Regions from separate parts of the Isoptericola sp. NPDC055881 genome, predicted to be linked through region 1. Evidence: riboswitches for the same ligand, from Rfam matches in the RefSeq annotation. Region 1 holds a riboswitch; each other region holds the start of a gene.

Region 1 (3,372 bases):
CGGCGTACGTGCCCAGCCAGGCCGAGTACGGATGGCCCGGGCGGTCCAGGGCCGCCAGCCGCTCGCCGACGTCCTGGTAGATCCAGTAGCAGGGCAGGACGGCCGCCACGAGGGCCGCGTAGTCGTCGCCGGCGGCACGCAGGTGCTCCAGGTAGGCGGCCGTGGTGGCGCTGGCCGGGACGTCCCGGGGCTCGCCCCCCAGCCAGCGCGTGTGCAGGTCGAGCTCGGTGACGAGCGCACCGTGGGCCCCGCCCGCCCAGAAGGCCTGCTCGGCGCGGGTGGGTGCGAGCTGGCTGGCGCGGGCGAGGCAGCGCGCGTACTCGCGCAGGTAGATCGCGTCCTGCTCCAGGTAGGTGCGGAAGTGCCCGGGGGCGAGCGACCCGTCACCGAGAGCACGCACGAAGGGCAGGTCGTCGACGGCCGCACGCACGGGTGCCGCGTGGTCCCACCAGCGCGCGACGACGTCCCGCCCCGCCGGGCCACCGTCTGGTTCTGGAGCCGGTGCTGGAGCCGGCTCGGGAGCCACGGCGCCGGACGACGTGCTGCCCGCCAGGTGGTCGACCGGACCGTGCCCGGCGCCGACCCGCAGCGCCTCCCCCGCACGGATCGCCGCGGTGAGCCACGCCTTCGTGCCACGCAGGGCCTCGGCCCAGTCGCCGGTGCGGACGTACCGGACGGCCAGGCCGCTGGACAGCGAGCAGCCCGTCCCGTGCGTGGCCGTGGTGCGGACGCGCTCGCCCGGGACCTCGACCAGCACGCCGTCCGGGCCCACGAGCGCGTCCGGCGCGCCGGCGTCGGCACCGGCACGCGCGCGGGACCCGTCGAGGTGCCCGCCCTTGGCGAGGACGAGCACGTCGTACCGGGCGGCGAGACGCCGCGCCTGCCGGAGCGCCGCGGCCCAGTCGGCGGCGGGCGGTTCCTCGGCGAGCACGGCGAGCTCCGGCAGGTTCGGGGTGACGACGTCGACCCGGGGCAGCAGGTCCCGCACCGCACGCTCGGCCGCCGCGTCGAGCAGACGGTCGCCGCTGGTGGCCACCATCACCGGGTCCAGCACCACCGGGGGGCGCGACGACGTGGCGCCGCGCGGCAGCCCGTCCAGCCAGGCCCCCACGGCGCGCGCGACGGGCGCGGACGCGAGCATGCCGATCTTCACGGCGTCGATCGCCACGTCGTCGGCCACCGCCTCGAGCTGCGCGGTGAGGAACTCCGCCGGCGGGACGTGCACGCCGCGCACGCCCCGGGTGTTCTGCGCCGTCAGCGCGGTGAGCGCCGCCATCCCGTACCCCCCGGCCGCTGCGACGGCCTTGAGGTCCGCCTGGATCCCGGCTCCCCCCGACGGGTCGGAGCCGGCGACCGCGAGCACGCGGGGCCGGCGAGGGGCGGCTGTGGTGGCGGCGAGCGGGCCGCAGCCCACGCCGGTGGAGACCTCGGTGGAGTCGGAGCTGTCGTGACGCGCGCGCACGCTCATGTCGACATCCCTTCGCTAGTACGAGCTAGATCAGGTTCGACGGGTGTGATCTCAGCGTCTCGTCGCCGGCCGGGGCCGACGGGCGAGAGGCACCCCGTGTCGTTCGGCGTCACGGTAGCCCACCGCCCGCGGGGACCGCTCGCCCGTCCGCCAGGGAGCTCCCCCGCCCGGGATAGGGTGCGGGGGTGTCCGTGGTCGTCCGTCGTGTGCGCGAGCTTCTCGTCACCGGCACGACGCTCAGCATCGCGGCCGCCGCGCACCTCGTGGCCGGTGGCACGCTGCCCGGCACCCCCCTGGCCTGGCTGGTCGTCCTGGCGCTGTCCGCGCCGCTGGCCGTGTGGACCGCGCGCCGTCGCCTGACGCTGCGCCGCCTGCTGCCCGCCATGGTCGCGCTACAGCTCGTGCAGCACACCGCGCTGTCGGTCCTCGGCGCGGGCGGCGGCGGGACCGGCTCGGCCACCGCCCTGACGGGGCACGCCGCCCACGACCTCGGCCCTGGCTCCCTGCCGCCGGCGACCGCCGCGATGCTCCATCACCACGCCGCCGTGGGCGGGACGGCCTCCTGGATGCTCGCCGCGCACGCCGCCGCCGTCGTGCTCACGGCCCTGCTGCTCGCGGCCGGTGACCGGGCCGCCGCCAACGTCGTCGCCCACCTGCGGCACGTCGCCGTCCTGGTGCAGAGCGCGCCGGCGCTGCCCGTGGCACGCCGGCGGACGGTCGTCAGCGCCGCAACCTGGAGCCCGCGACCCGGGAACGCCCGCCGCCGCCCCGCGCCTCGCGGGCCCCCGCGGCTGTCCGGCGCCCTCCTGCGCGCCGCCTGAGCCTGCCCTGGTCCGAGGTCGGACGAGGGCAGGTCCCTCGTCGTCCCACGACTCTCGACACTCTGGAGCAGACAGCCATGTCCACGACCACCCCTGCCCGGCGCACGCGCCGCCTCGCCGGCACCGCCGCCCTCGCCCTCCCCGCGCTCGTGCTGGCGGCCGGCGCCGCGTCGGCGCACGTGACGGTGACGCCCGACTCGGCCGAGGCCGGCGCGTACGCCACCTTGACCTTCAAGGTCCCCAACGAGTCCGCCGACGCCTCGACCACCCGGGTGAAGGTCACCCTGCCGTCCGACACCCCGTTCACCAGCGTGTCGGTCGAGCCGGTGCCGGGCTGGACCGCGAAGGTCACGCAGGCTCCCCTGCCCGAGCCCGTCGAGGTGCACGGCACCGAGGTCACCGAGGCGCCCGCGGCCGTGGTGTGGACCGCCGACGACGCCGACGCCGCCATCGCGCCGGGCGAGTTCCTCCGCTTCACCGTGTCGGCGGGAGCCGTCCCCGAGGGGGTCGACGCCCTCACGCTGCCGGCCACGCAGACGTACTCCGACGGGGAGGTCGTCCAGTGGGACCAGGAGGCGACCGGCGACACCGAGCCCGAGCACCCCGCTCCGGTGCTGCACGTCGAGCCTGCGACCACCGAGGGCGGGCACGGGGACGCCGCGTCGGCGGGCACGGGGGGCACGGCGGCCACGGCCGACGCCGGTGACGGGTCGGACGACACGCTGCCCCTCGCGCTGGGCGCCGCCGGGCTCGGCCTCGGGCTCGTGGGCGCCGTGACGGGTGTCGTCGCACTGGCCCGCACGCGGACCCGGACGGCGCAGCGGTGACGCCGCGCGGACGGGACGCGCGCCGCGGCGGAGCCCGGCGCACGCTGCTCGCGGGCATCGGTGCGCTCGGGCTCGCCCTGGCCGGCGCGGTCGGCGCGGCCGCGCCCGCGAGCGCCCACAACGTCGTGGTCGGCTCGACCCCCGAGGCGGGCTCCACGGTCACCCAAGTGCCTGACACCGTCGACATCACGTTCGACGACGTCGTGCTGAACCTGTCCGCGGACGGGTCCAGCACCGTGGTCTCGGTGACGGATCC
Region 2 (3,372 bases), on a different contig from region 1:
ACCTGGTCGGCGATGACGTTGCCCGGCGTCCAGTCGGCCTTCAGCCCGGCGCCCTCGTACAGGAAGCGCTCCAGGACGGCCTGTCCGTGGGCCGAGTGCTTGACCTCGGGGTGCCACTGCACGCCGTACAGGCGCCGGTCCGTGTCCTCGAACGCTGCGACGGGCGAGCCGGAGGACGTCGCGAGCACGTCGAAGCCCTCGGGCGCGGCGTGCACGGAGTCGCCGTGGCTCATCCAGGCGGTCTGGTGGTCCGGCGTGCCGGCGAGCAGGACGCCCGCGTCGCTCACCTCGACCTCGGTGCCGCCGTACTCGCGCTGCCCCGTCTGGGCGACCTCGCCGCCGAGGGCCTGCGCCATCGCCTGGAAGCCGTAGCAGATGCCCAGCACCGGGACGCCGGCCTCGAACAGGGCCGGGTCGACGAACGGCGCGCCCGTGGCGTACACCGACGACGGGCCGCCCGAGAGGATGATCGCGGCCGGGTCCTTGGCGAGCATCTGCTCGACCGTGGCCGTGTGGGGCACGATCTCGGAGTAGACGCTCGCCTCGCGCACGCGGCGCGCGATGAGCTGGGCGTACTGGGCGCCGAAGTCGACGACCAGGACCGGGCGGAGGGAGTCGGTGGCGGGAGACGTCACCGGGTCATCCTATCCGCGCCCCGCGGACCCCCGGCCCGCTGCCTGCGTCGGGTAGGTCACCCCGCGCCCAGCCGCTCGCGCAGCTCGCGCGCCGCGCGCTCCGGGTCCGGCGCCTGCGTGATCGCCCGCACGACGACGACGCGAGTCGCCCCGGCGTCCAGCACGGCGCCCAGCCGCTCGCCGTCCACCCCGCCGATCGCGAACCACGGCGTGGTGGGCCGGGTCGCGGCGACCTCGCGCAGCAGGTCGAGCCCCACCGCCGCGCGGCCGGGCTTGGTGGGCGTCGCCCAGAGCGGGCCGACGCAGAAGTAGTCGACGTCCGGGTCCGCCTCCGCCGCGGCCGCCTGGGCGGCCGAGTGCGTCGAACGACCCAGCGCGGGCGCCGGCCCCAGCAGCGAGCGGAGCGCGGGGACCGGCAGGTCCCGCTGACCCGTGTGCACCACGGGCGCCCCGGTCAGGCCGGCCACGTCCGCCCGGTCGTTGACCGCCCACAGCGCGCCGTGCTCCGCGGCGACGCGGGCCACGAGCTCCTGCAGCTCGAGCTCACGGACCACGTCGAGCGACCTGTCCCGCAGCTGCACCACGTCCACCCCGCCGGCGAGCGCCGCGTGGAGGAAGTCCTCGAGGTCCCCGCGGTCCTCCCGGGCGTCGGTGCACAGGTACAGGCGGGCGGCGGCGAGGCGGGCACGCGTCGTGCCCGGGGCGGCGCTGGTCGTGGTCACGCCGGTCAGGGTAACCACGGCCCGCGCTACAGTGGCCGCGCACGGGAGCCCCGGACGGGGCTGAGAGGGCGTAGGAGCCGACCGTCGAACCTGATCTGGGTCATGCCAGCGAAGGGAGCGCACCCATGCCCACCTCTGCACGTCCGCCCGCCCGCGACGTCGTCGTCGTCGGCGGCGGCATCGTCGGGCTCGCCGTCGCGTGGCGCGCCGCGGCGGCCGGGCTCACCGTCACCGTCCTCGACCCCGCCCCCGGCGACGGCGCCAGCCGCGCCGCCGCGGGGATGCTCGCCGCCGTCAACGAGGCGGACTTCGGCGAGCGGGAGCTCGCCCGCCTCAACCTCGCGGCGGCGGCACGCTGGCCCTCCTTCGCCGCCGGCCTCGCCGCGGCGAGCGGCCGCGACGTCCCCCTCCTGCGGGCCGGCTCGCTCGCCGTCGCGTACGACGCCGACGACCTCGCCCTCCTGCGTCGCGCCCTGGCCCTGCACCGCGCCTGGGGGCTGGCCTCCGAGGAGATCTCCGCCGCCGACGCGCGCCGCCGCGAGCCGTACCTCGGCCCGCGGCTCGCGGGGGCGGCGGTCGTCGAGGGCGACCTCGCCGTCGACCCGCGCGGGGCGCACGCGGCGCTCGTTGCTGCGCTCGATGTTGCGCGCGGTGCCCCGCTCGGTGCCCCGCTCGACGGCGCAGCGGGCGGCACGGTGGTCCGGCAGGCCGCCGTCCGGCTCGAACGATCCCCCACCGGCCGCGTCGTGGCGGTGCACGACGACGCCGGCAGGCGGCACGCCGCGGGCGCGGTCGTGCTCGCCACGGGCGCGACGGCCACCGGCGCGCTGCTCGACGGGCTGCCGCAGGTGCGGCTGCCCGTCCGGCCCGTCAAGGGGATCACCCTGCGGCTGGACGCCGGGCCTGGCCTGGCGCTCGAGCACGTCGTGCGCGGGACCGTGCAGGGCCGGCCGGTGTACGTCGTCCCGCGTGCCGCGGGGACCGGCGCAGGAGCGGGCAGCGGACCGGACCACCGCGAGATCGTCGTCGGCGCCACCACCGAGGAGCGCCCCGACGACCGGCGCGCCGAGGCCGGCGGGGTGTTCGCCCTCCTGCGCGACGCGCGCGCCCTCGTGCCCGGGATCGACGAGGCCGCCCTCGTCGAGGTCACGCCGCGCGCCCGCCCGGTCACCCCCGACAACCTGCCGCTGGTGGGCCCGACCGCAGCACCGGGCCTGCTGGCCGCCGTCGGGCACGGGCGCAACGGCGTGCTGCTCGCGCCGCTGACCGCGGACGCCGTCCTCGCCGCGCTCACCGACCTCACCGACCCCACCGACCCCACCGATCCCACTGACCCAGGACCGGCCGCCGCCGCGCTTGCGACGGCCGACCCCCTCCGCTTCGCGACCCGAGGAGCCCCCGCATGAGCACCCCCACCGCCGTCGTGAACGGCGCGACCTACCCCCTACCCGGGGCGGATGGCGACGGTCTGGAGGGCGTCGTCGCCGCGCTCGTCCCTGCGTTCGTGGCCGACGGCGTCGCGCAGGGGATCGCCGTCGCCGTCAACGACGCCGTCGTGCCCCGCGGCCTGTGGGCCGCCACCCGCATCGCGCCCGGCGACCGGGTCGAGATCGTCACCGCCGTCCAGGGCGGCTGAGGAGGAACCATGACCAGCACGCACCCCACGCCCGCCACGAGCCTCGTGCACGACCCGCTGGTGGTCGCCGGCACGGAGGTCGGTTCCCGCCTGGTCATGGGCACGGGCGGGGCCGCCAACCTCCTCACGCTCGAGGACGCGCTGGTCGCGTCGGGCACCGGCCTCACCACGGTCGCCATGCGCCGCGTCGCCGTCCGGCCGGGCGGAGCCGGCCAGGAGGACGGCGGCATCTGGGGCCTCCTGGGACGGCTCGGCATCCGCGCCCTGCCCAACACGGCGGGCTGCTTCTCCGTCCAGGAGGCGGTGCTGACCGCGCAGCTCGCGCGCGAGGCGTGCGGCACAGCCTGGGTCAAGCTCGAGGTGATCGCCGACGACGTCA
Region 3 (3,372 bases), on a different contig from region 1:
ACGCCGCCCGGCGCGAACAGCGCGCGGAACGCGACGCCCACGACCACGCTGGGCAGCACGAACGGGACCGTCACCAGCCCGCGCACGAGCGTGCGCCCCGGGAACCGGCAGCGGTACAGCACGTAGGCGCCGGGCAGGCCGAGCAGCACCGACAGGAGCGTGCCGGTGACCGCCTGCGCCAGCGTCTGGCCGACGATGCGCCAGGTGCGCGGCTGCGACAGCACGTCGGCGAAGCCGGACAGGTCGAGCACCCGGCCCGCCGGGGTGTCGGTGAAGAACCCCTGGAGGACGAGCGAGACCACCGGCCACGCGAAGAAGACGGCGAGGAACCCCAGCGGCAGGACGACGGCGGCGCCCCACCCGAGCCAGGCGCCCCACCGGCTCGCGCGGACGCCGCGCGTCAGCCGACGACCGTCGCCGTCCACTGCTCGATCCACTCGTCACGGTGCGCGGCGACGTCGGCCGGCGCCACCTCGAACGGCTTGTCGGCCAGGGGCGCGAACCGTTGCCAGTCGGCGGGCAGCGGCACGTCCGGGTCCGCCGGGTACATGTACATCTGGCCGGGGACGTCGGCCTGGAACGTGCCCGAGGTCAGGAAGTCGACCAGCTTCTTCGCGCCCTCCGGGTTCGCCGCGCCCGTGAGCACGCCCGCGTACTCGACCTGGCGGAAGCAGGTGTCGAGCATCGCGCTCGTCGTGGAGGACGTGCCGTCGTCGCTCACGGTGAACGCCGGCGAGGTGGCGTACGACAGCGCGATCGGCCGCGTGCCGCCCTCGCCCGCGCCGGAGAAGTCCACGTAGTACGCGTCCTCCCAGCTCTCCGCGACCTTGACGCCGTTGTCCCGCAGGCCGGCCCAGTAGTCCTGCCAGCCGTCGGTGCCGAAGGCCCCGATCGTCGCGAGCAGGAACGCGAGCCCGGGCGACGACGTGGCGGGGTTGGTGACGACCGTGAGGTCCCGGTACTCCGGCTCCGTGAGGTCCTCGAGCGTGGCGGGCGGCGTGACGTCGTGGTCCTTGAACCAGCCGTCGTCGAGGTTCAGGCACACGTCGCCGACGTCCACGGGGGTGAGCGTGCCTGCGAGGTCGTCCGGGGCGTAGGCGGCCACCTGCGGGTCGAGGTCGGCCGGCTGGTACCGCTCGAAGACCCCGGCGTCGACGGCGCGCGACGCGTACGTGTTGTCCACGCCGAAGACGGCGTCGCCCAGCGGCGCGTCCTTGGTGAGCACGAGCTGGTTGACGAGGGTGCCCGCGTCGCCGGGCGCGACCTGCTTGACGGTGAGGCCGGACTTCTTCTCGAACGCGGCCAGGACGTCGTCCGACACGGCGAACGAGTCGTGCGTCACGAGCGTCACCGTGCCGGGGTCGCCCGCCGCGTCGCCGCCGCTGCTGCCGGTGCCGGTGGCCCCGTCGGCGCCGCAGGCCGCGAGCAGCGGCAGCAGCGCGAGCGCGGCGAGGGCCGCGGTCGTCCGCGTGGTCCTGTGGGTCATGCTGTCCTCCTCAGCGTGCGAGAAGGGGGTCCTGCGGGCGTCCGGCACCGTCGTGGTGCGGCCTCCCGCAGGGAACGAGATTCCCGACTTCCTCCACCGGTGCTAACCGGATCAGGTTCGAGGGTCTGCGGCGTTCCGCACTCTCAGCGCCGGTGGCGCTCCCCTGTCGTATCAGCACGAGCCTACACACCGGTGCCGCGCTACCGTGGTCCTGTCCGCGCCCCAGGGTGTGACATGCCTGACGTGCCACGACGCCCTCGCCGGGCCGTGGACGCCGCACGACCACCCTCCGGCCATGCCGGGGACGACCGAGGGAGAGCACGTGAAGGACACCGAGCAGCCGCTGGGCGTGAAGGTCGGCACGGTGGTGCTGACGATCGGCGCCGGATGGGTCGCGCAGAAGCTGATCGGGGTGGTCTGGGAGCGGACGACGGGCAGCGTCGCTCCCACGAACATCGACGACGACGAGATCTCCGTGATCCAGGCCGTCACGTTCGCCGCCGTCTCAGGTGGCGTCGCGGTGCTGGCGAAGCGGCTCGCGCGCAAGGGCGCGGTCCGCGCGGCCGCCCGCTTCGGTCGCTGACGCCGCGCTCAGCGGCTCGCGCGCGGCCGCCGGCGGGCGAGCTGCGCGTCGTGGCCGTGGGGCCGCTCCACCGGTCGCACCGCGGCGAGGGCGTGGCTCAGCCGGTCCGCCGCGTCCTGGGCGGGCGGGGCGGACCGGAGCACTTCGGCGGCGGTGAGCGCGGAGTCGCGGTCGCTGACGGGCCGCGTGAGCTCCTTCATCACCTGCTCCCCCGCCGACTGGGCGGAGACGCCCACCTGGGCACCGACGTCCCCGAGCACCTCGGTGGCCACGGACTCGTCGACGCCGCAGACCGCCATGATCGCGCCCTTGGCCTGCTCGGACGCCGTGGCGGCGACGAAGGCGCGCGAGACGGCGCGGTGCGCCTCGCGCTCGAGCGCGTCCCGCACCACGGGGCTGGTGTCGATGACGTACCCGACCAGCTGCGACGACGCGCCGTCGGGCCCGTGCCGCGCCTGCCCGGTGACGACGACCGAGTGGGTGCGCCCGTGGTCGTCGACCACGCGGTGGCCGCCTGCAAAGGGCCGGCCGGTGCCGAGCGCCACCGCCGCCGTGCGGGACAGCCGCTCACGGTCGTCGGGGTGCAGGTGCGCGCGGAGCACCTCGGGCCCGGGCTCGATCCTGCCGGGCTCGCGCCCGAAGATGCGGTAGACCTCGTCCGACCACCACCACGCGCCCGTGGCGACCTCGACGCGGTACTGGCCCACGAGCAGCTGGCTGCCCGCGCCGAGCAGCTCCGCGAGGGCGACGAGCTCGCGGCGCGGGGGATCGTGCGGCGTGCTGGGCAACGACATGGCTCACCTCCCAGTGCCGTGCAGCTGGGTCCGGCGCGCAGTTCTCCTGGCCTCACCACGGTACCGGGACGGGGCGACGGCGCCACCGCACGCGACGACGCCCCTGCGGCCGGCGCCCCCGGAGGTCGGGGCGGCGGCCGCAGGGGCGCGGGTCGGCAGGACGTCAGACGGCGGGCGTGGGGGCGGCTGCGGGCGGGACGGTCACGTCGCCCTCCGCGGCCTCCTCGGCCAGCGCCTTGCGGTGCTGACGGAACGAGTACACGACGGCCGCGGCCCAGCCGGCGGCGATGATCCCCAGGACCAGCGAGCGCACGCCGGCGTCCACCGGGAAGGAGTCGAGGCTCAGCAGGGTGCGCACGTTGGTGAGCACGATGATGCCGCCGACCGCGGAGCCGAGGACGCGCGGCGGCACGAGCCGGACGAGCCATGCGGCGATCGGGGCGGCGATGAGGCCGCCGACCAGCAGCGCGAGCGCCCAGGACGGGTCGATCCCCGCCGTGCCGAGGCCG

What was found. A riboswitch is a leader RNA that binds a small molecule or an ion and turns the genes downstream of it on or off. The one in region 1 is predicted to bind thiamine pyrophosphate.
Region 2: linked by a shared signal. The riboswitch ahead of thiO (glycine oxidase ThiO) and the one ahead of ACWGKI_RS06360 (bifunctional hydroxymethylpyrimidine kinase/phosphomethylpyrimidine kinase) in region 1 are both predicted to bind thiamine pyrophosphate.
Region 3: linked by a shared signal. The riboswitch ahead of ACWGKI_RS16065 (thiamine ABC transporter substrate-binding protein) and the one ahead of ACWGKI_RS06360 (bifunctional hydroxymethylpyrimidine kinase/phosphomethylpyrimidine kinase) in region 1 are both predicted to bind thiamine pyrophosphate.

The regions. Positions count from the first base shown of each region.
Region 1 is NZ_JBSHCR010000013.1:11,696-15,067, forward strand. It holds gene ACWGKI_RS06360 (bifunctional hydroxymethylpyrimidine kinase/phosphomethylpyrimidine kinase) at 1-1,468, opposite strand, end outside; TPP riboswitch at 1,459-1,575, opposite strand; gene ACWGKI_RS06365 (hypothetical protein) at 1,654-2,289, shown strand; gene ACWGKI_RS06370 (YcnI family copper-binding membrane protein) at 2,367-3,116, shown strand; gene ACWGKI_RS06375 (copper resistance CopC family protein) at 3,113-3,372, shown strand, end outside.
Region 2 is NZ_JBSHCR010000026.1:26,484-29,855, reverse strand. It holds gene guaA (glutamine-hydrolyzing GMP synthase) at 1-635, opposite strand, end outside; gene thiE (thiamine phosphate synthase) at 692-1,366, opposite strand; TPP riboswitch at 1,389-1,491, shown strand; gene thiO (glycine oxidase ThiO) at 1,483-2,763, shown strand; gene thiS (sulfur carrier protein ThiS) at 2,760-2,993, shown strand; gene ACWGKI_RS10050 (thiazole synthase) at 3,003-3,372, shown strand, end outside.
Region 3 is NZ_JBSHCR010000058.1:20,710-24,081, forward strand. It holds gene ACWGKI_RS16060 (ABC transporter permease) at 1-425, opposite strand, end outside; gene ACWGKI_RS16065 (thiamine ABC transporter substrate-binding protein) at 401-1,486, opposite strand; TPP riboswitch at 1,558-1,661, opposite strand; gene ACWGKI_RS16070 (DUF4235 domain-containing protein) at 1,782-2,069, shown strand; gene ACWGKI_RS16075 (PAS domain-containing protein) at 2,078-2,863, opposite strand; gene ACWGKI_RS16080 (sulfite exporter TauE/SafE family protein) at 3,027-3,372, opposite strand, start outside.